Regions from separate parts of the Methylocaldum gracile genome, predicted to be linked through region 2. Evidence: riboswitches for the same ligand, from Rfam matches in the RefSeq annotation. Region 2 holds a riboswitch; each other region holds the start of a gene.

Region 1 (5,313 bases), 1.6 Mb from region 2:
AGCTCTGAAAAGATCACAAAGACTTCTGATCAGGCAAACTAAAAAGCCGTCCCATTGGGACGGCTTTTTCTTTGAGGTTTGCTGAAGAATATCCGTTTTTTTGGCAGAAACCTTTTCTGTCAACCCCTAGGCAATCCTGCAATTCCTTTTCATTTGTAAATCTGAATCGACGTTTGATTGGTGTTACCCGCCGCATCGGTGCCAGTCAGCGTGATCGTGTGCGTGCCCTTCGCGATGCTGCGGGTGTTCCAGTTATAGGAGATCGAGCCGCCGCTGGTTGAAGCTCGCACGGCGCCGTCGATGGCCAGCTTCAGCCCCTGCAATTTGACGTTATCGCTGCCAGTGCCGGTAATTTTTGTCGAGTTACCGACCTTCACGCCATTGGAGGGGCTGGTGATTTTAACCGTGGGCGGAGTTGTGTCGACGCTGTTAGCCGAGGTGGTCGCCGAGGCGGTATTGGAGAAGGCGGAGTTGCCGACGCTGTTGTAGGCGTAGACACGGTAAGAATAAGTGGTGCTGGCGCTGAGGCCAGTATTGGTGAAACTCGTGACGTTGCTGCCGAGCGAAGCGACTTCGCTCCAATTGACGCCATCCAGCGAGCGCTGCACCTTGAATCCGGTTTCGTCGCTAGACTTATCCGTCCACGTCAAGGCGATACTGCTGGATGATTGAGTAGTCGCCGCCAAACTTGTGGGGGCAGTCGGAACCGTGGGCGTCGTGGTGGTCGTGGTCGAGGACCGGAAACTGGCGACGGTGGCGCTGGTGCCATTCATGGAACGGGCGGTGTCCTGGTAGTTCGCCACCCCGGTCGGCTGGCCATTGTAATAAACGTTAGGATTAGAAAAGTGCGAGATTCGTGGCGAACTGCAACTGTAGGACATGACATCGTGGAACACGCCGCAGATCCGGTAACCATAAGAGTAGGGGTACACGCCGGCGTAGGCGGAATTGTCCGGGTCGTGCATGTTGCCCTGATTGTGGCCCAATTCATGCGCCAGGGTATCGTTGCCGAGGCAGTTGTATTTGGAATCGTCATGCACGACGGCGAACGCATACGGAGCGAACCAGGAACCCAGGCTATTCATCACGTAGGCGATGCCGCAGTAGTTGCTTTCAGCGGTTATAAGCGCCACCTGATCGGCGCCGTACTGGTTGCGTAAGGAGTGTACCTCATCCATTTTGCCATCGCTGGTGCCGGTGACATCCGACAAGCTGGTCGACATGTTGCCCGTCTCGGTATAGCTGACTTCGGCCATTTTTACCAAGTTCAACTGCATGTCCACCTGACTGTTCAGGTAGGCCTGATTGGCCTTGGTAACGGCGTTAATAATCTTGGCTTCTATGCCCGAGACGCCGCCAGCATTCACGCGGGCCTGAGGCGTGTAGACCACCAGCAGATCGATGACTTGGCCGGTGCTGGCGGCTGCGGTGGACGGGCTAGTCGAGGATGTCGTTGTACCGGCCAATTCACCGGCGGCATTAATATCCGGCGCGAGGGGTTCCGAATGCGGAGCGGTCTTGTTGGGATCGATCTGGCGGACGGCATGCGTTTTATTGCCGGCGTAGGCGATCTCGAACATTCTGCCGTCGTCCATCACGACGGTTCCGAACATCGCCTGCCCCCGAACGGCGAGGATCACCTCGCTGCTGCCTTCTTGCCCTTCGATATGACCGACCCAGGACAAACGGCCGTCGATGTCTTCGATACGATCGCGGATGGCGGTAACCGTGGTGTCGTTGAGCAGTTCGAGGGTGAGCGTATCGGCCTTCACCGCGTTGAAGTCGATGGCTACGCCCCGGCTGCGGCCCTTGATGGCTTTGATCTGCGCCTTGGCCTGCGTGGGCAGGGTCAGATTCGTGTCGCTGAATAAGCGCTGCGGCGGCGCCGCATGGACGACACCCACAGTAGACGTTAAGGCTGCAAATACGCCAGCCAGTCCGAGGATATTTTTGCGGCGCGCAGCGGTGAACTTAGAATGCTGAGTCTTGTTGCTCACGTTGTGGTCCCCTAAGAGTCGAGTTGACGGCGATGGTCTCTGGGAACCCGCGGGGATGAGACAAACCAAAGCAACCTTTGGCTTGAGCTGGCAATCCCGCTGTCATAGGAGCCTGGCTCCCGTAGACCGGTAACTTTGCGCCACCACCTTTCGATGGTTTTGCCTTTTTCAGATCAAGCGGCATTAGGTCAGCGGCTCGATTTTTCTGTAGAAATAAGATTGGTCTAAATCTAGGGAATTTGTGTGATTGAGTCGGCAAAAAAGTGTTGTAGATTGTTTCATGTAGGCATTGATTGTTGTTTTTTATCAGTGGCCGTAATCGTTCGCCGGGTGGCTCCTCACCTTCGGATAAACGATGCATTGCTGCCCGTACCCCCCCTTGGGCACAGGTTAAGCGAATCGCAGCTTCTTTTGAGTTTGTAGCGTTGCTATGACACCGGAGTGGCTGACACGTCAAACGTTATCCGGTGCCATGGCGGTTTAGCACGCCGTATGCCAATCCGATGTTCGTTGATGATCGGCCTGGCGAATCCTTGAATCTCTTGTATGCAGAGCAGGACTTGAGTCAGAAAATGACCGGTTCCATGGAGTGGCCGGGCAAAACATGTCTCCATTCGGCAACAGCCATGTGGCATGTGTCACTGTCCATTTCCAGGAAAAACGAGAAAAACGCGTTATCCAGCGGCGATTTGTCCGATTATTCCGGCTGGCGACACTAGGAAGATCGTCTTGGAATGGCTAAGAGCGGAGCGGTTTGCAGTCCTGACTCGATTCACCCGAACTGTCATACGGGCACCCTTTGATGGATACGTATGATAGTTCGGGCTTAGAGCGTTTTTATCTCGCTCGTCCGACAAAACAGGCTTGGCCGAAGTCGTTGGCGCCTTCGGCTAGGGTGAATGGATTCAAGCATTCGTAGGTCGGCAATCCCTTCCCAATCGCAAACGGTCGCTTTAGCCGCGACCCTTCCGACGAAGACGCTCGGCCGGGACATGGTGTCGGGAAGGGGGGCTTCGGCGCTCCAATCGCAAACGGTCATCCCAGGAGCGCTGGGATGACCCTTCCAATCGCAAACGGCCTGGCCGGGAGCGCCGGCCACGCCCTTCCCGAAGACGCCGTTTGCGATTGGAAGGGTCGCGACTAAAGCGACCGTTTGCGATTGGAAGGGATTCCCGACCTACTCGCGAGTGCCCGTACAGTAGGTATGAAAATGCCCTAAGTACATTCCGTAAATATTTGCGGAATCTCGACAGATTGGCGGGGTTGTCCTGCAGGTTGCCTATGCCGCAAGACTTCCCTGAATGTACTTAGATAACGAATTTTTGCCTCAGTGGCAGATTCCAGCCGGTGCTACTCGATCAAGATCAGATAAAGCGTAAGGCTACGATATTCGACATTCGATCAAATGCGGCGACCAAAGCGATATCGCCGACGCTCATTATCGGCGTCGTTGTCGGTCCTTCCCGTAACGCCATTGACAACCGACGCTGTTGCCGTTGTCACGACTTCACTGGGGCTGGACTCGGCTATGCCGTTATAGGCCGATACGCGATACGAGTACTCGCTGTTCGGGTTGAGTCCTGTGTCTGAGAAACTGGTGATGTCGGAGCCGAGTAACGCTACCTCTTCCCAGTTGACTCCATCGCGGGAGCGCTCCACTTTGAATCCCTCCTCGTTATCCGAGTTATCCATCCAGCGAAGATTGATTCCATCGTCGGATTGAGAGAAAGCTGCCAGCCTGCTTGGAGTCGCCGGAGCGGAAGCGGCCACTTTACTGGCACGCCACGCGGCAACCGTGGCTCGGGCTTTCTCCATCGACCAGGCGGTCGCCGCGGCCTTTGAGGGATTTATGTTCGGATCGATTCCTGTGGGTTTGCCGTTGTAGTAAACGCTAGGATTGGCGAAATTCGAAATGCGCGTTGCCCCGGTGCAGGCGTAAGACATAACCGTCCGGAAACCGCCGCTTTGGCACAGACGATGCCCATAAGAGTAGGAATAAATGCCGGCATAGCTGGAGTTGGCGCGGTCATGCGCGTTGCCCTGGTTATGGCCCAGTTCGTGCGCCAGAGTTTGCGCGGCGAGACAGTACGCTCTTGAGTCGTCATGCACGACAGCGAACGCATAAGGTGCAAAGGAGCTACTCAGCCGCGTCATTTGATAGGCGATACCGCAGTAATTTGCGTCGGCGGAAACCAGGGTCACTTGATCAGCACCGTATTGATTGCGCCAGGAATGTACGACGTCCATCTTGCCGTCCGTTGTGCCGCGAAGATCATTAAGCGTGCGGGCCATATCGCCGCTTTCCGTGTAGTTGACCTCAGCCATGCGCACCAGGTTGAGCTTCATATGAACTTTGCTGTTGATATAGGCTTGATTGGCGGCCTCGACGGCTTTCACGATCTTGGCTTGAATGCCCGAGGTGCCGCCGGCATTGGCGCGTGCCTTCGGCGTATAGACGACCATCAGGTCCACGATCGTATCGGTGATCGTGGCTGCGGCTATCGGCGGCTCATTGGCGGCCGTCTCGGCTTCCGAACTGGCCGGCGCGTTGGCTAGATCTGGGTCCATTTCAACATCGGGAATCGGGTGCTTGTGAGGCAGAATCTTTCTCGGGTCCACCTGCCGGACGGTATGAGTATCATCATCGTTGGCAAGGATCTCGTAGATTTCACCATTCCCCCGCTTGATGGTTCCGGACATGGCTTTTCCGATCACAGCCAGAATGACTTCGCTGTCGGGTTCGCCCTGCAGATGACCAACCCAGGCGGAATGCCCCTGAACATTGTCGACGATACGGTCTTTCTCGGCGACCAGAAGCGTGTCATTGAAAATATTCAGATTTATGGCATCTGCTTTGAGTCTGTCGAAATTAGGCCGGACCGAACGATGTCTGCCTTTTTTGGCTTGAGGAGGCAGATAGGTGTCCGGTATGGCGTTCCAAACGTCCTGAAATAAGTCTTCAGGCAATTTTCGTTCGGCGACGGCCGTATGGCTTACCCCCGAGAAGGCCAGAGACAGGTATAACGGACTCAAGACCAAGTGCTTCTTCATTTTTTTTAGCTCCTCTTAGTAATGGAAAGGAGATGCGAGCGGTTTCTCGAAATCTCCTCCTCTAATTCTCAGGAAGTCAGTCCCGGTGTCCCTTTTCAGGGCGTCACGAATCAGGCCGCGTCGGGAAGCCTGCTGCTACAGAGCGGTCTTTTGTGGAATGAAATCGACCGGAATCCTGAGGCAGGGAGTTATTCCGCTAGGTTTTGCCGTTTAAGGTTCGATTGACAATCCCGCCTGCGCGGGATGACTGCCGTCGAACCTTGGC
Region 2 (5,313 bases):
ATTCGCATGCCGAATGGAATTATTCGTGGGTCGGCAATCCTTTGCCGACTTCGCTTGGCTGTCAACCCGTTACGTCGGGAAAGGATTCCCGACGTAACGAGGCCGCATCATTGCAATCGGCTCCCCCCTCGCCCGACTTCCTCCTCATGCGCGATATGCCGCTGAATGCTGGGGCATATACCTCATTTCCCGGATTCCGGCCTATTTGTAAAGCCTTGGAAGCACCGTAGTGCCTCGATTTGGACACTGGCACGACACTTGTTAAGTATCGGTTGCGCTTAGCTTGCACTTCTTACTCCATTCGGCATGCGAATGAACGTTGCGTAGGGTAGGTTACGGCCACCCTTCGAAAATCAATTCCGGATTGGAAGGGATTTGGAATTACACCGTTTTGCGGCGCGAACGGCTGAAGCGAAGGGGTATGAGCAATGCGGGTTAACGGCGTGGTATCTCAACTTCCAACTTGCAGGGATTCATATGAAACAAACCAGATTGGCCAGGGCGATCGCAATGGCGGTTGCCGGCTCGGCCCTTTCTTTAGGGGTTGTTGCCGAGGCATCGGCACACACGATGTACAACACCTACAACGCCGGAACGCCCGCTACCGATGGGGGAACCGACGGCTGGGTCTATGGCGGTATAAACAATCCGACCTATCCGACGGTATCGCCGGGTTGGGTCGGAACCGCTAGCCCGACGACGCTGCCGTTCGGTTACACCGGTTCTTCGGCGTTGAACTGGGCGGCCGAACTCCATAACGCGGGTGATTCGCTGGAAATTTCCAGGGCAGATGCGCAAGCGAGATATGGCGTTGCAGCGGATATCGATACTGCCAGGGGCGCCTGGCTCGACGCGGGAGCAACCCCTCAGGGCTGGTCGCACACCACCGATATCGGGTTGTTGATGTCGCACAGCGATGCTTATGTCACGCTGAATCTCTCCGCCGTCAATTCGGAAATTGCCAACTTCGGGATTACGGTATTTACCGGTATGGACACCGGTACCGGCTATGAGAACCATCAGGCATGGAATAGCCCGATTCAAGGCTTAGATTTCACCGCGAGCGATCCGTTCGGCACCACCGGCGTAACTTATTTGACCCACGATTCAACCGTCGACGGGGTCAACGGTCTGACCTTCCTGGCGGAGGCCGGTCAGATTTATTCCATTTATCTGGGCGGTAGCGGCGGAGCCAATTGGAATCAAAACAAGGATCTTTACGTCTTGAACATCACGTCTTCTCCGGTTCCGATACCGGCCGCCATTTGGCTGTTCGGCAGTGCTTTGGCCGGGATGGGATTCGTCGGGCGGCACAGACACAAGGCCGTCGCCGCATGATGCGGGACAAGGCGGTCGAGCTTGCCTTCGAGGCTGGGCGCACCATGTGGCATGCGCCGGTGTCGGCGATATCCGGCCGTTTCATCGCCTCGGCCTCAGCCGATCGCCGCTTTGAAACGGTGTAGTGAAAGAGCTGGCTGACCCTCCGGATGATTTGGGTCGCCACATGCTGGAATACCCGCACTACAAACATGGGATATCCCGCAGCTTCCGTTAGGTTCGTCATAGAAATAGCGCTATATCAACGGTTTACCTCAGGCGCGCTTATTGCTCTTGGGGTATCGGCCGGTTCGACCGAATTCCGGTTCGAACGCGCTTTGTGCTACGGAAAACCCGAAAACCATTGCCGGGGAAGGGGAGCGTAGACCGTAGCAGGGCGGAGTCCCTTTTGCACCTGCCACTCCCGCCGCGAGGCGGGTTCGGAAAGCCACGGGTCTTGTGAATTTGATCCCAAGACGGCCGGGCCGCCTCCCTCGGTGATGGGGAGATCGGAGCGCCTTCCGCTTTTGACGGGAGCGCTGCGGACATCGCTGCCTATGTGAAAACAAAGACCAACTCCATAGAACAGCACGAGGTAATTTCCTATGTCCAAAAACAAAAACAAACTGACCAAAGCGGTGGCCATGGCCCTCGCCGGTACCGTCTTGTCCGTAGGCGCCGTTTCCGGCGCCCAGGCGCATACGATGTACAACACCTTCACCACCACTGAGCTGTCCGCCACCGACGGCTGGAACTATGGGGGTATAGGCAATCCGACCTATCCGACGGTATCGCCGGGTTGGGTCGGAACCGCCAGTGCCACCACGCTGCCTTTCGGCTATGCCGGTACGTCTCATCTGAACTGGGCGGCCGAGCTTCACTCGGCGGGCAACACGCTCGAAATCTCGAAAGCAGATGCAGTAACGCGTTACGGCTTCGCCGCGGAAATCGATACCGGCGCCGGGGCCTGGCAGGACGCAGGCGTCAATGGCAGCGGAGTTCCGACAGCCAACGGGCCGACCGGCTGGAGACATCAGACCGATATTGGCTTGATCAAGGCCGAAGAAACTATGTGGGTAACACTGAATCCCGTGGTGGTTACGGGAACCGGCTACGACATTCAGAACTTTGGCATCACCGTCTTCACCGGCATGGACTCCGGTACTGGCAGTTACTCTCATCACGGCTCCTGGAACTGCCCCGGATGCACACCCGCGAAACCTTACGAAGCCGATAACCCGTTCGGCACCGTAGGACTGAGCTACTTGACTCACGATGGCACCGTCGACGGTGTAGACGGTTTGACCTTTCTGGCCCTGGCCGGTCAGGTTTATTCCATCTACCTGGGCGGCGCCGGCGTGGGGAACTGGAGTCAGAACATCGCGGAGTACAGCTTGAATATCAGCACCGCACCGGTTCCGGTCCCCGCGGCGGTTTGGCTGTTCGGCAGCGCCCTCGCGAGTTTGGTCACGCTGGGACAGCGCCGCAAGAACGTCATGGCCGTTCCCGCCTGAAACAAGACCTCGACGTATGTACACGCCTTCCTTTCCGCGCTCTAAGCGGGGAACTTTTGTGTGGAATCACCCATGAGACTGCGTGATTTGCCACGTCGGTGGCGTTTGCATGCGATTTATCTGTTTGATTAGCAATGATTATTTAGTGGCATATTTATTGTTTCAGCAAAGGCCGGGTCCGCCGCTTAGGGGGCTCGTAAAAAGACGCGATACACACGGATTCGCAAGGAATCGGCTGGCAGGGATCGCCCGAGGGATCTTTGTCGGGATGGACCGCCGTTAGGTCTGTCCGAATCGCCACACCCGCCGCGAGGCGGGGCCGGAAAGCTTCGGGTCTCGATGCTATGGAGTATTCGAGACGGCCGAGCCGCCTCCTAGTGTGATGGGGAGGACCGCGGCGCAGCTCCATTGGGTACGGTGAAGCGCCGCGGACATCACTGTTAACGAGCTTTTGGACGACCACTAACAGTGACGAGGACGAATCATAGTATGAAAACCACGGCAACAATACTGGCCCTCGCGGGAATGCTCGGGGGAACATTGGTCGCTGCGCCCGAGGCTCACGCGCACGCCACGTTCAACATCGCCGGTTACGGCGACGGCACCGGCGGCAGCATCAACGGCGCCGACGGAATGCCGGGCACCGACGCGAGCGGCGTTTGGACCAACGGCGGTGTCGGCTATACCGGGAGTTTGCCCGTCATGTGGTATGCGGGCATGCACAGCGCGGCGGCGGCCGGCCGCACCATCGAGACCGGCACGCCCACATCCACCAACGGCAGCAGCCTGCAGCGGCAGATTGCCAACTATAACAACAATAACGATCCCGACCTTCCCACGGATCGAATGCTGCGGGTCGGCGGCCTTTCCTGGTCCGATCCCGACAACGGCGGACAGGGTTGGGGCCACGGAGCGGACTTCGGCCTGATCCATTGGTCCTGCGGCGGCAGCGCCCAGGGCTGCGTGGATGCCGGAATATCGCAATTCAAAATCACTCTGGCGGACGACCTTGCCGACGGCGGCGCCAACCTCAAACTCGGCTACGCGCTTTACGGCGGCTGGGATACCGGTGCCGGCGCTTCTAGGCACGATACCTTCTTTACCGATCCGACCCCGGTAAACAATCCGCTGGGCTCCGACGATCTCACCCTGCTCGGTTGGGGCGTGGCATCCTCGGTCGGCGAGACCTTGTCGCAGGTATTCGACCTCGACACCACTTATGGGGGCGAATACACGATCATCATAGGCGCCTTGGGCGGCGTAGCCGGCAATTATCAATTGACAGTCCAGCCGGTTCCGATTCCCGCTGCCGTATGGCTGTTCGGCAGTGCCTTGGTTGGCGTATTTACCATCGGCCGCCGGACTTCGAAACCGACTCCGGCATAACTTGGCAACCAGAGAGGCAAGAGTGCCCGGGTGGAACGATCTCCCGGGCTCATCCGATCGATCTGGCCATAGAGCATTGATATGTCCCGGCTCATCCGAACACGGCAGACGCGTGCTCAAAGCGATGCCGGAGGCCTTGGGGTTGATGACCGGTTTCGGCGGGTGCCGTAACCATTCGTTTAACAATAATTTCAACGTAGTGACAGGGTCGTCCAATGCGGGCGGTGTCCGACACCTCCTCGCGACCAAGGTTTCGCAACGGCCGAGCAAGGCTCAGCGGTTCGCGCGTTGGTCGTCCGTAGGAGTGGGATCGCCGTCTGTATAGCTACGTTCTTCCAATAAATCCGATCCTGGTACGAGTCCGTGAATAAAAATACGTTTCCACTTTTGGCGGCGCTGGCGCTCATGCTTGGGGGTACGGTCGCCTACCTGCTGCTTACCGATACCGAAGTTTCCAAGTCGGAGCTGGTCACAGGCCACGGCGATGTCGAAACCCTGAAGAACGCGTACAGCCGCTGGAAAACCGCTTATGAAGCTGACGGCGGCGATCGTTTTCTGACCATCCCGCTCGGTTATTCGAAAGCCTTATCCGGAGAATTCAGCCGGGCGCAGGGACGCATGCGGCTCGACCTGCTGGAGGGATGGGTGACGGTCGAAGTCAGCGGACTCGATGCGGGAGGCTACGAGGTTTGGCTGGTCGATAATAAAACCGGCTGGCACAAGGCGGGTGGACAGGAGAAGGCCAACGCCATGCAGAGGCTCGGCCGTCTCGAACCGAACAGTGAAGGGAAACGGATCTTGAAGACCCGTCTCGACGGCTTGGCCATGAGCGGATTCACTTTGGATCTGATTGCCGTTACCCGAGAGAAACGAAATCCCGAAGAGGGGGGCGTGCTGTTCGGTACTCCGGGTTTCATGCAGAGGCTTTATTACGGCGACAAGCCTTGGACCGTGACCCGTGTGGGTAGCTGGCCGAATCTTCCCCGACAGGATACCGGCTTCGCGGCGAAGCCGTTCGAATTCATGCTGCCCAAGCTCGCTCATGCAGATGCCAAAAAGCGGAACGATCTCGATGCGGTTCTCGGCGCGGAGATTG
Region 3 (5,313 bases), 450 kb from region 2:
GTCATGCGCAGAACGATCTTCACACGACTACGAATATCCTTGCCATCCCCGAGCTGGCCGCCAAGTGCACGAAGCCGTTCTCGCCGGCCACCTTCGATGCCAGCGGCAATCTCCTCACGCGCGCCACGGCGGAATGCCGCACCAGCGACATCACCCTGGCCGAGTTCAAAACCCTTCGCGGCAAGATGGATGCGTCAAACCCCCGCGCTAGAACCGTGGACGAATATCTCGGCGGCACGGCGAATTTCCGCACGGATCTCTACGCCGGCCCGACCAGCGGCACCCTGCTTACGCATAGGGAAAGCATCGAGCTTTTCAAGAAACTGGGCGTGAAGATGACTCCCGAACTGAAGAGCCCTAGCGTGGCCATGCCTTTCGACGGCTTTTCCCAGGAGGATTTCGCCCAGAAAATGATCGACGAGTATAAGGAAGCGCGCGTTTCCCCGAAAAAGGTCTTCCCTCAGTCTTTCAGCATCGACGACGTGCTCTATTGGGTCCGCTACGAACCCGCCTTCGGCAAGCAGGCCGTGTATCTGGACGATGCCGAAACGGTCGCCGATCTGCCCGATGCTGCCACCTTGGCAAGCTATAAGACCATGGGCATCAATATCGTGGCGCCGCCGACGTTTGCTTTGTTGGACCTGGACGCCGGCGGCAACATCGTGCCCTCGGAATACGCCAGGAACGCCAAGGCCGCGGACCTGGATATCATCACCTGGACACTGGAGCGCTCCGGAATTCTCGCCGACGGTAATAATGGGTTCTATTTTCAGACCATCGATTCCGCCATCAAACGCGAGGGCGACGTAATGAAAGTGCTCGACGTGCTGGCGAAGGATGTGGGTATTCGTGGCGTCTTCGCCGACTGGGCCGCGACGGTGACCTATTACGCCAACTGCAAGGGATTGTAAGGGGCGCTGTAAACCCGATCACCGAGCGAGCGGGAGCGAGAAATCGAAGCCTCCGGCGGGGTTTTGTTGCGTGAGGTCCCAAGCCTGCATAGTTCATGAAAGGAGGGTGGGCGGAATCGAAAAGCCCTTAAAATTCAACTGCTGACATTGAATTTTTGAGGAGATTCCGCCGTGATCCATGGTACCGGACAACGTGAACTGTTCGCGCACGTGGCGCGCCGCCGGATCGGCTCATCCCGGACTTCGACGCCGCCGATGATCTCGCGGCTCCCTGGCGCCAAGCAGCACAAACCCACTTTGCCGCCACCGAGGACAAACAACGGGTGTCGGCTAGCTCTTGTTGGAAGCCCTGCGCCGGAGGGGGCTCGCCGGCGCCGAACTGGCTCGCGCGCAGTGTTCGAGCCCGAGGGTGAAGTTCCTCAAGAGTTGTCGCGGACTTTTAGCGACGCTGCGTCATGAGGATGATAATTGCAGCACTGGCCTCGGCCGTTCCGGCTGGCGGTCGGCTCGAGGAACCGGACCGGGATAAGCGCCGGCCCGGTTGTGACGTTCGGCCGCGCCGTCTGCTTCCGCAGTCAGCGAAGCAGATTTGCACCGAATCCTCGCCCATTCACCAAATGGGCTTGCCATGCGAGGCTCACGCAGCCAATTTGCTGGAACGGCGAGAGATGACGCTCATGCCGGCCAAGGCACTAGCGAGCAGCCAGAAGGCCGCTGGAACCGGTACCGCCGTCAGCGTGAGCGATCCATCCGCCTGGTAGAGAATGCTCGTCGATGTAACCGGTATGCCGCCGACGGAAGAGATGGCGGGAGGTGCGGTGGGGTTTCTGACGAACAGGGAGAACAACGACTGGCCGCCGCCGATGGTATCGGGATCGTATACCGCCGAATCATAGAAACTGGTGTTTCCGACGAAGGTAAATTCGCTCGAGGTTACGCCAAGACCGGAAGGAAACTGGGTGCTTACCGTGACGACCCCGGTTCCGCCCGTCACCGATCCCTTAAGAATATTGGTGCCGTCCGTGATGCCCGTGTCACCGGTTACGTCGCGATTGACGGCGCTGTCGAAAAACAGGTCCAGCGAGCCACTCAACACCTGGAAGTTGATGGTCCACAGCCCGTTGCCCAGATTCTGCGCGTTCGTGACTTGTGTTTGGAAAGCCGACTGGGTGGTCAACTCGTAAGAGACGTTCAGTTTGGGGTTGCTCACCGTGGAGGTGCCCAACTGATGGTTGGTGACGTAAGACTGGTACACGCCTGAATAGATGTCTCCCACCGTAATTTGGGAGGGATTGGCGATCGTGTCCGGTACGAGCAATGCCAGACCGCCGTCGCCCGCCGCGAAGTCGTAAGTATCGAAGGGACCGACCGCTTCGCCGGCCGAACCGCCCACGACGGTGTAGTCCGCGGTACCCACCCAGTTCGGCAAGGTTGCCGCACCGGCAGTACTTGAGAATCCGACGCCCGTCAAAGCGAGCGCCGAAATGATCTTACTTGGTTTCATCCGAATTACCTTTTCACTGTGTTGACGTTGAACTCACAGTGATGTCCGTGATTCTGCCCACAGGTGGTGAGCGGTGCCACGGTCCTCCCCATCACTCGGGAGGCGGCCCGGCGATCTCGACAAACGCGAGACCCGTGGCTTTCCGGCCCCGCCTCACGGCGGGTGTGGCTCTTCGGCAAACACGTTCAGCTGGTCCTACAGCTTGACGTGACCGGTAACCGACCTAAGCCTCCTTGCTCATTTTTTCGAAATACCCGGTCAAATTAAGCCGAGACTGTTACACGTCAGTTAATGATTGGTTAAATCTATGTAATCAATTTATGACAAATGACTCGTCGGAGACCGATTAGGTGGATTCTGTCCAGTCTCCCTCTCCATGAGCCAGTGAGCCAGGCTCAAAAAAGTGGACACCATCAATCGCGTAAATCCGGTGATTGGTGGTGGAACGAGATGGCGAAATTACCGAGACAGCCGTTCAAGGCCGAGCTTCGTGCGCAGGTGATGAGATGAGCCAGCGAGGGGAAACCATTCGTGCTGGAAGCGGCGCGGCGGCAGCGGATGGCGATAGACCGAAGGCACTCTGCCGATACGCCAGGTCGAATCGGCGGATCAGGTCCCGCTTGGTCCCCGGCCTTGGTTCGGAGCCTGATCACGTTTCCGCCAGCCGTACCGGCCCACGTCCACACGAAGAGCCGAGCGAATTGGGACGGGTTAGCTTTGGCAACGGCTGGGATCAAAGCCTATCTTCGTAGACTTAGAGCGTTTTCATCTCGCTCGTACGGCAAAACAGGCTTGGCGGAAGTCGTTGGCGCCTTCGGCTCGGGTGAATGGATTCAAGCATTCGTAGGTCGGCAATCCTTTGCCGACAAACCCGTTGGCCCAACGGCTATCTTCGTAGACTGAGTGCGCCGATCGTACAACTTTTTCGGCATGCACTCCGCACCACCAGCCCCGAGATCCCGCTGGCGAACAGCCAAAAGGCGGCCGGTACGGGAACCGCGCTGGACTGAATGCTCAAGGACAGACCGGCATTGGCGGCGAGCGGCCCCGAGAGGCTGAAGAACAATCCTTGATTGGGTTCGGACGGATTGCCCAACACGCCCAGATCAATATTTCCGGCGTACAACGCCTGGAAATTGAGCGTCGCCAGCGTCAGCGTTTGGTTGGCCGGAGTGTTGGCAATGCCGGGGAAGGCCGATCCCGCCAAATCCAGTTTGACCAGGCCGCTGTCATCGCTGAAGGACGGCGAATACGTGACGCCGGTGAACTGAGCGGCGGTACCGTTCAGCACCGTGTCGAATCCGAACGCCAGCAATTCATCGGAAGCGTCCAACCCATCGAAGGGCTGAGTCAACGTTAAATCGATACTGAAGCTGTCGCCAACCAGCACGGGGGCATTCCCGACCAAATTGAGCGACACCACGGCCGAGTGGGAAGGGGCCACGGCCAATAGCCCCAGAATGGCAATTGCGAGGCGGGCTTTAAAAATCAACATCGTTTATCTCCAGTTAGGGGTAAAGGGCCGCCTCGTTGCAACGGGGCGGCCGATCGCTGTTTAAAGGCCTGCCTTGACACGATAGGCAGCGTAGTGGCCATACCAGCGCTGGTAGTCGGCATAGGTCACGCAGCCGACGCCGTCGTAGTTAGCCTCCGCCAAGTAGCCGGATTGGCCCGAACACTTGCCCAAGGCGGAGCGGAAGCGGTTCTGGTCCGCTACGTCGACGTCGCCGTCCTTGTCGAGATCGCCCGGCACCAGCACTTCCACCACGACCGGATCGTGGTCCGACGAACGATGCGGATCGGCACTGTAGAAGCTGGTGACCTGATCCGGCGTCTTGAAGTCGGTGTTGTAGTCGAGCGCGATTGGCTCGTCCGCGTTGATGTGCCATTCCGCGACGCCCTTGACCTGATAAGTGAGCGTCAAACTGGACAGGGCATGATCCAGATAGCCTGCTTCGCCGTCGAACACGTACGAATACGCGTCCTCGCCAAGGAAAGCCGCGACCTGATTGGTAAAGCCGTTCTGTTCCAGGGTCCGGATGGGATCTTCCTTGGCGTAGGCATTCAGATCGCCGATGACCAGGGCATCGGTGTTGCCGCTCCCGGTGGGATCCGCCGCCAGCCAGTCGGCCAGGGCCTGGGCAGCCCCGGTCCGGGTCAGGTTGCAGTTTCCCTGCTCGTCGCCCACGTCCGGGTCTCCCACGTCGGTGCAAGCCGAGCCTTTGGACTTCAAGTGATTCACGACCACCGTCAGCTTCTTGTTGGACAGCTTGTCCAGGAAGGTCTGGGCCAGCGCGGGCCGATTCTTGGTGTCGATGAAATCGGGATCGACCGAGGAGTCCAGAATCGCGAACGACCCGACCGGGCTCACTTTCGCCGGCTTGTAGATCAGCGCCACGCGGATCTCGTCGGTGCCGACGATACCGGTGTCGATGAAGGCGTACTGAGAGGACCCGGCATAGACGTTGAGGCTGTCCACCAGATCCCGGATCGCCGGATAAGCATCGTCGTCGTTCTCGATTTCCATGAGGCCGATCACGTCGGCGTTCAGGCCGTGGATGGCGGGGACGATCTTGTCCTTCTGGCGGGTGAACTCGGCCGGGTTCTCGGCGCCGCGGGCCGTCGGGAATCCGCCGCCGAAGCCGTCGCCGTTGAAGTAGTTCAGCACGTTGAAACTGGCAATGCGGAGCGATCCGATGCCGGGCAACGCGGGCGGAACCGCGGGGCGCGGATTGTCCGCCACGAACAGGGGTTCCGCCGTGGGCAACAGGCGGAAAGCACCGAAGGCGTAGCTCATCACCCCGGTCGCGCCGGTCAGCGTGTCGCCGCTCCGTAGCGTGTTGCCGGCGCTCAAGCCGGGAGCCGGGAAAATCACCGGGTCGGGATTCTGGGCGTTGG
Region 4 (5,313 bases), 2.1 Mb from region 2:
TTATCCCTGCCGGAGTTCTTTTCCAGGCTCTGTATGCCGATCGCCCAGCGCTTGCTGTTGCCGGAATTGCCGCCGCCGGTGTTGGTGCCATCGTTGAAATCGGCCAGGCAGTTGTCCACGTCTCCGGAACCCGACTGGCCGATGCCGTTCAGGGCGAGGTTGGTCGAGGGGACGATCGGTCCGCTCAAGGCATTGCTGCCGGACACCGGAGGCACCGCACCACTCATGCACGGATTGTTCAGGAATACCGCGTTGGCTTGCGCCTGGGTGCCGGAACCGTCGACGCGGCGGCAGACAGCCACCTTGTTGTCGGTCAGGCCCATGCCGCCGGAATAGCTGGTGAAGAAGTCAGAGGAAGCGCCACCGACCTGAACCTTGAATCGATTCCAGTTCTGCACCTTGCCGGCCAGCAGCGAAGCGACCTGTTCGGAGCTGAGACTGGGCATGCAATCGGGATTGCTGTCATCCCCCAGCACGCAACCGGCGGGGAGCCGGCCCTGGTCCATCTGCGCGTCCTGCAGGGCGGTATAGAGAGAGAGCGTCACCGGGATGCCGAACACCAGGCCCGCGGCCGGGGTCACGTCCAGCAAGCTGGAAACCTGGCTGGCTGTGACATCCGGCTGCTTCACGCCGCCCTCGATGGGCGCGTTAGGACCACGGAACAAATCCGGGTTGACGTCGCTGACGCCCAGATCGGACTCGTGCAGAATGGTGTCGCCCGCATTGGCGAGCGTACAGCGATAGAATGTGTCAGGGCCGGTCTTGCTGCAGTTGCCGTTATTGATCTGCATGTGCGTGATCGCCTGATCGAGGATCAGGGGCGTTACGCCCTGCGCCGAGCCGCCCTGCGAACGTTTGTGGAACAACACGTTCGGGTTGACGGTGCTGAGACCGGTCACCTTGGTGGAGTCGAGAGTGCAGAAATAGGCCGAGTGCTGCGCTCCCGGCTTGGATGCGTTGGCGTTGTCGCGGTAGATGTCCAGAGATCCGGCCACGCACAGTTCGGAAAAAAGCGCTTCCACGCCCTTGTCCTGCGCCGTGGCGCCGGATGCCCAGATTTCGATATCCACGGCCGCGCCGGGAGCGAGAGCGAAGGCTTCGCCGGCGCCGAGCAGCGCCGTTGCCGCCATGGCGACAGACAAACGATTGAATTTCATCGAATTTTCTCCGTTAAGGATATTTGGGAGATTACGCTTTCTGGCCGCGGCGGCTGACCAGGGTCAAGCCGGCCAGAGCGGAGCCCAGCAGATAGATCGCCGCGGGAACCGGTACCGGAGAGGTGCCGGCCGGGCCGAATTCCAGGGTGCCGTTGCTCGACAGCAGCCAGCGCCCGGCAATCTGATTGACGATGCCGTCGCTGTCGTCGCCGGTGTTATTGGTCACGTGGAAGAAAAGCGTTGCCAGGTCGACGCCGCCGGCCGTGGAAGCAAACACGCTGGGAGAAGCACCCATCAACGGACCCCAGTTACCGTCGTCCCAGGACTGCGGCAGTCCGTTATCCACGACGCCCGACACGTTGTCGCCCAGAGCGGTGTTCAGCTTGCTGATATAGTTCTGAATGATGCTATTGGTGCCGAGTACGTTACCGAAGCCGCCGTTGAACGAAGACCCGGTGGCCAAAAAGCCCCATTGATCGATATTGGCGAAACCCTCGTCGAGGGTGTACACGGCGGCGATGTTGTACTGAAGATCGGTCTGACCGGCGAAGCCGGCATAATTGGCGTCCGCGGCCAGATTGACGTTGAAAGTCCAATTCGAACCGGCGTTCAGCACGTCAGTGAGGGGAACGTCGAGATCGCGGAAGTAGGTGCGCCCCAGGCCGCCGTTCGCGTCGGGATCGAAAATCGACACGAACAATTCGCCCACGTTCGGATACAGGCCGCTGTTAATGGACGCTTCCGCGCCGGTGGCGCCCAAAGCCAGCATCACGCCGGCGGTAATCGCTTTCAGTTTGTTCATTTCCATGCCTCGTCTAAAATCGCGGTTGAAAATACCTTGCAGACATCTCCCCAAGGTCAATCTGCAGGGCTGTTTTCAGCCGGTCGCTTTTCGGCGACCGGCTTTTTTGTGCCGTTTTTCAGGCACCGAAAACAAAAAAAGCCGGGTTGCCATCAACGCTTGTGTGGCAACCCGGCTGTCTTGAAATCAAGACCCGTGGCTTTCCGGCCCCGCCTCGCGACGAGTGTGGCTTTGTCCTAGCAACCCTCCTGGACCGGGCTCCTGCTCCCCGGCCGCAACTTGAACCGCACTGCGGTTTTCTTCCGTCCCTTTGAAGGCGAGACAGACTTTAATGTCGCTTTTTTACAACCAAGTTAAGTTTGTGTGACACCGATGAAATTTTTTGAAAAAACTCAACGCACGGCTCCCGCGCATCAACTAAGTCTTTGTTTTGGATTACATTTGCGTGCTGTGTTTTTTTTCAAAACTTTAAGTCGCAGATGATTGCGAGCTGCCCCGGCTGTAGCTTTTTCGCTGAACGACTTTACGGATTCGCAACATGAAGGCGGGGGAATCGAGGAAGGGCACCGCCGGACCTGACTTCTTCCGAGCGCCTTGCCCGACGCATCGGGGCGGTGGGTCGGCAATCCTTTGCCGACAAATCCCGTCGGGAAGGGTCGCGATTAAAGCGACCGTTTGCGATTGGAAGGGACCGACTAAAGGTCCGTTTGCGATTGGAAGGGTCGCGGCTAAAGCGACCGTTTGCGATTGGAAGGGATTCCCGACCTACTCCGCGGTTCGGTGCCAGCCGGCCTGCAACCGATTGATCCGGCATGCCTCCGTCGTTAGGCTGGTTCCCGAACTCCCGTTTGGGAACCGACGTTGAGAAGCTCCCGCTTCTCGATTCGAATGATGTTTCGAGAAGCTCGAGCTGCTCGGGTATAGCTCCCAGGCGGAAGCTTGGGAGCCAGCGAAAATCCATACCGGAATGGCGGTCCGCTGACCTGTATAGCAGCGACCGTTTGCCATCAAGCGCTGACGCTTAGCCGGGCCTGCATCCGAACGCCTGCGTCGGCAAGGGATTGCCGACCTACGGCCGCTCGTTTCGGCCTACATTTAGAGCCTATCCCAGTAGGTTCAAAAACTCTTCGACTCGGCTCAGGGCGAACGGCCTACTGAGATAGGCACTTAGAGGTACGGGGCGGTTTCCCAAGCCGCACCGCTATACTGCGGTGAAAAACGATCGAGCACCGGAATATAAGGTGGCGAAATTTCGCCGAGATGGGGCAAGATACGCTTCCTTCAAATCAACCCCCTTAGCTCTTGAAACGCTTATTGATATGGAGCGCCGCTTTTGCGGTCCTTGCCGTGGCAGGCGTCGAAATGGACCTGCTCCCCAATGCACGAACCTTGGAACTGGTCGGCCAGCGCTATGGATCGGCGGCCGTCGAACGTCTGTCGGCGTGGCGCGACCTGGTTCTGCATCTGGGCAGTGCCGGCGAGCACGAGAAGCTGGCGCGAGTCAACGATTTCTTCAACCGCCTGCCCAATATCTCCGACCCTGACCAATGGGCGCGCCGCGACTACTGGGCGACTCCGGTGGAACTCCTGGCCGCCAACGGCGGCGACTGCGAGGATTTCGCCCTGGCCAAATATTTCACCCTTCGAGCGGCAGGAGTGGCTCCCGACCGATTGCGGGTCACTTATGTCCGGGTCTGGCGGCCACGGCTGAGCCGCATGGAGCCGCACATGGTCCTGGCCTACTATCCCGCCCCGGAATCCGAACCGCTGATTTTGGACAATCTGATCGGCGATATCCGGCCGGCCGCCGCGCGGACCGATCTAGCGCCGACCATGAGCTTCAATGCGGAGGGGTTGTGGTCGGCCAAGCAGCGCGGGCAGCATGGCAAACTGGGTGAAGCGTCCGACATACGCCACTGGAACGATCTGTTGGCGCGCATGCACCACGAAAAGACGGGAGCGATTCGATGAAGACGATGAGCCTGAAAACCCTGCTGGTCCTGATGCTCGGTCTGCTGTTTCTGCTGCTGGGGCTGGCTCTTTTCGCCACCGGCCTGGTGAATACCCACGGTTTTCTGCAACGCCAGTTGCACGCTCATGCGCAAGAAACGGCAACCACTCTGGCGCTGGAACTATCGCCCGCGCTGGCGAGCAACGACACCGCGGCGGTGGCCAATGCGGTGGACGCTCTCTACGATAGCGGCTACTACCGGCGTATCGCCGTGATCCGCCCCAACGGCGAATCCGTCGTGGAGCGGGAACTCCCCTTGAAAGTGGACGGCGCTCCCGAGTGGTTCATCAGCCGCGTGCCGTTCGACGCTCCCGCGGGTCGGGCCGAATCGATGGCCGGCTGGAAACTTTCAGCCGTGGTCGACGTGGCCAGCCATCCCGGTTTCGGATATAGCCAACTTTGGCAGATGACCTGGTCCATCCTGGGCTGGACTCTGGGTTTCTGGCTGATCTCCGCGCTGCTGTCGGTATGGCTGCTGCAAAAGGCGTTGCGTCCGCTGGACCGGCTGGAAAATCTGGCGCTTCGCATCGGCGAAGGCAAGTTCGAGCCTTTGGCGGAGCTGCCCCGTATTCGCGAACTGCATCATATCGGCTCGGCGTTCAACCGTATGTCGGAAGCGGTGCGGCGCATGCTGAACGCGAAGATGGAAACCATCGAGAAACTACAGCGGGATCTCCACCACGACCGGCAAACCGGTCTTTTCAATCGCGCGTATTTTCTCGCATCGCTGGACGCGGCCCTGGCAATATCCGGAACGCAGCACGCCATTGCCATCCTTCAGCTCACCGGACTGGCGGAATGCAATCGCCGATTCGGACGCGATACGGGAGATCTTGTCGTCAAATTTCTCGCCGATGTTGTGGAAGCTGTCGCCGAAAAGACGCACGGCTCGGCGGCGCGAATAGACGGCGCGCAGTTTGCCGTGCTGTTGGAGCACGCCGATGCCGATTGCCTGAACGATCTGACCCATCACCTCGCCCAATCGACGGTGATGGCTTTGCTCGAGACCGGAATCGCTTCGTCCTGCACCGTCCATATCGGGGCGGCCCTCTCTTCCGGCGATAGCAGCACGGCACTTCTTGCCCGGGCGGACGCTGCGCTGCGCGACGCGCAGATGGGGTCCAGCGGGAGCTTTCGGATTGCGGAGGCAGATCCGACGCCGGGCGGGAGCGGCCGGCTCGCATTGCTGCGGCAGGCTTTGGACAACGGTCAAGTGGAACTGGAGCGGCAGCCGCTTATGTGCCGGAACGCTTCGGCACCCGAGCATTACGAGGTGTTCGCGCGCATCGTGACGGAAAACGGATTACGGCTTTCCGCAGGCGCCTTGGCGCACATTGCCGAGG

The links. A riboswitch is a leader RNA that binds a small molecule or an ion and turns the genes downstream of it on or off. The one in region 2 is predicted to bind cyclic di-GMP.
Region 1: another riboswitch for cyclic di-GMP. It lies ahead of ACWJJK_RS17110 (reprolysin-like metallopeptidase); the one in region 2 lies ahead of ACWJJK_RS09945 (hypothetical protein).
Region 3: another riboswitch for cyclic di-GMP. It lies ahead of pepA (flocculation-associated PEP-CTERM protein PepA); the one in region 2 lies ahead of ACWJJK_RS09945 (hypothetical protein).
Region 4: another riboswitch for cyclic di-GMP. It lies ahead of ACWJJK_RS19320 (VPLPA-CTERM sorting domain-containing protein); the one in region 2 lies ahead of ACWJJK_RS09945 (hypothetical protein).

Annotation. Positions count from the first base shown of each region.
Region 1 covers NZ_CM132196.1:3,848,004-3,853,316, reverse strand. The annotation lists gene ACWJJK_RS17115 (cistern family PEP-CTERM protein) at 1-2, shown strand, start outside; gene ACWJJK_RS17110 (reprolysin-like metallopeptidase) at 150-1,997, opposite strand; cyclic di-GMP riboswitch class I at 2,084-2,171, opposite strand; gene ACWJJK_RS17105 (M12 family metallo-peptidase) at 3,399-5,048, opposite strand.
Region 2 covers NZ_CM132196.1:2,244,052-2,249,364, forward strand. The annotation lists gene ACWJJK_RS09930 (VPLPA-CTERM sorting domain-containing protein) at 478-1,338, shown strand; gene ACWJJK_RS09935 (hypothetical protein) at 1,335-1,463, shown strand; cyclic di-GMP riboswitch class I at 1,725-1,810, shown strand; gene ACWJJK_RS09940 (hypothetical protein) at 1,923-2,831, shown strand; cyclic di-GMP riboswitch class I at 3,118-3,206, shown strand; gene ACWJJK_RS09945 (hypothetical protein) at 3,321-4,217, shown strand; gene ACWJJK_RS09950 (hypothetical protein) at 4,581-5,313, shown strand, end outside.
Region 3 covers NZ_CM132196.1:1,798,693-1,804,005, forward strand. The annotation lists gene ACWJJK_RS07860 (glycerophosphodiester phosphodiesterase family protein) at 1-911, shown strand, start outside; gene pepA (flocculation-associated PEP-CTERM protein PepA) at 1,549-2,415, opposite strand; cyclic di-GMP riboswitch class I at 2,514-2,594, opposite strand; gene ACWJJK_RS07870 (hypothetical protein) at 3,302-3,910, opposite strand; gene ACWJJK_RS07875 (ExeM/NucH family extracellular endonuclease) at 3,971-5,313, opposite strand, start outside.
Region 4 covers NZ_CM132196.1:4,362,426-4,367,738, forward strand. The annotation lists gene ACWJJK_RS19315 (hypothetical protein) at 1-1,157, opposite strand, end outside; gene ACWJJK_RS19320 (VPLPA-CTERM sorting domain-containing protein) at 1,189-1,959, opposite strand; cyclic di-GMP riboswitch class I at 2,122-2,199, opposite strand; gene ACWJJK_RS19325 (transglutaminase-like cysteine peptidase) at 3,322-3,930, shown strand; gene ACWJJK_RS19330 (EAL domain-containing protein) at 3,927-5,313, shown strand, end outside.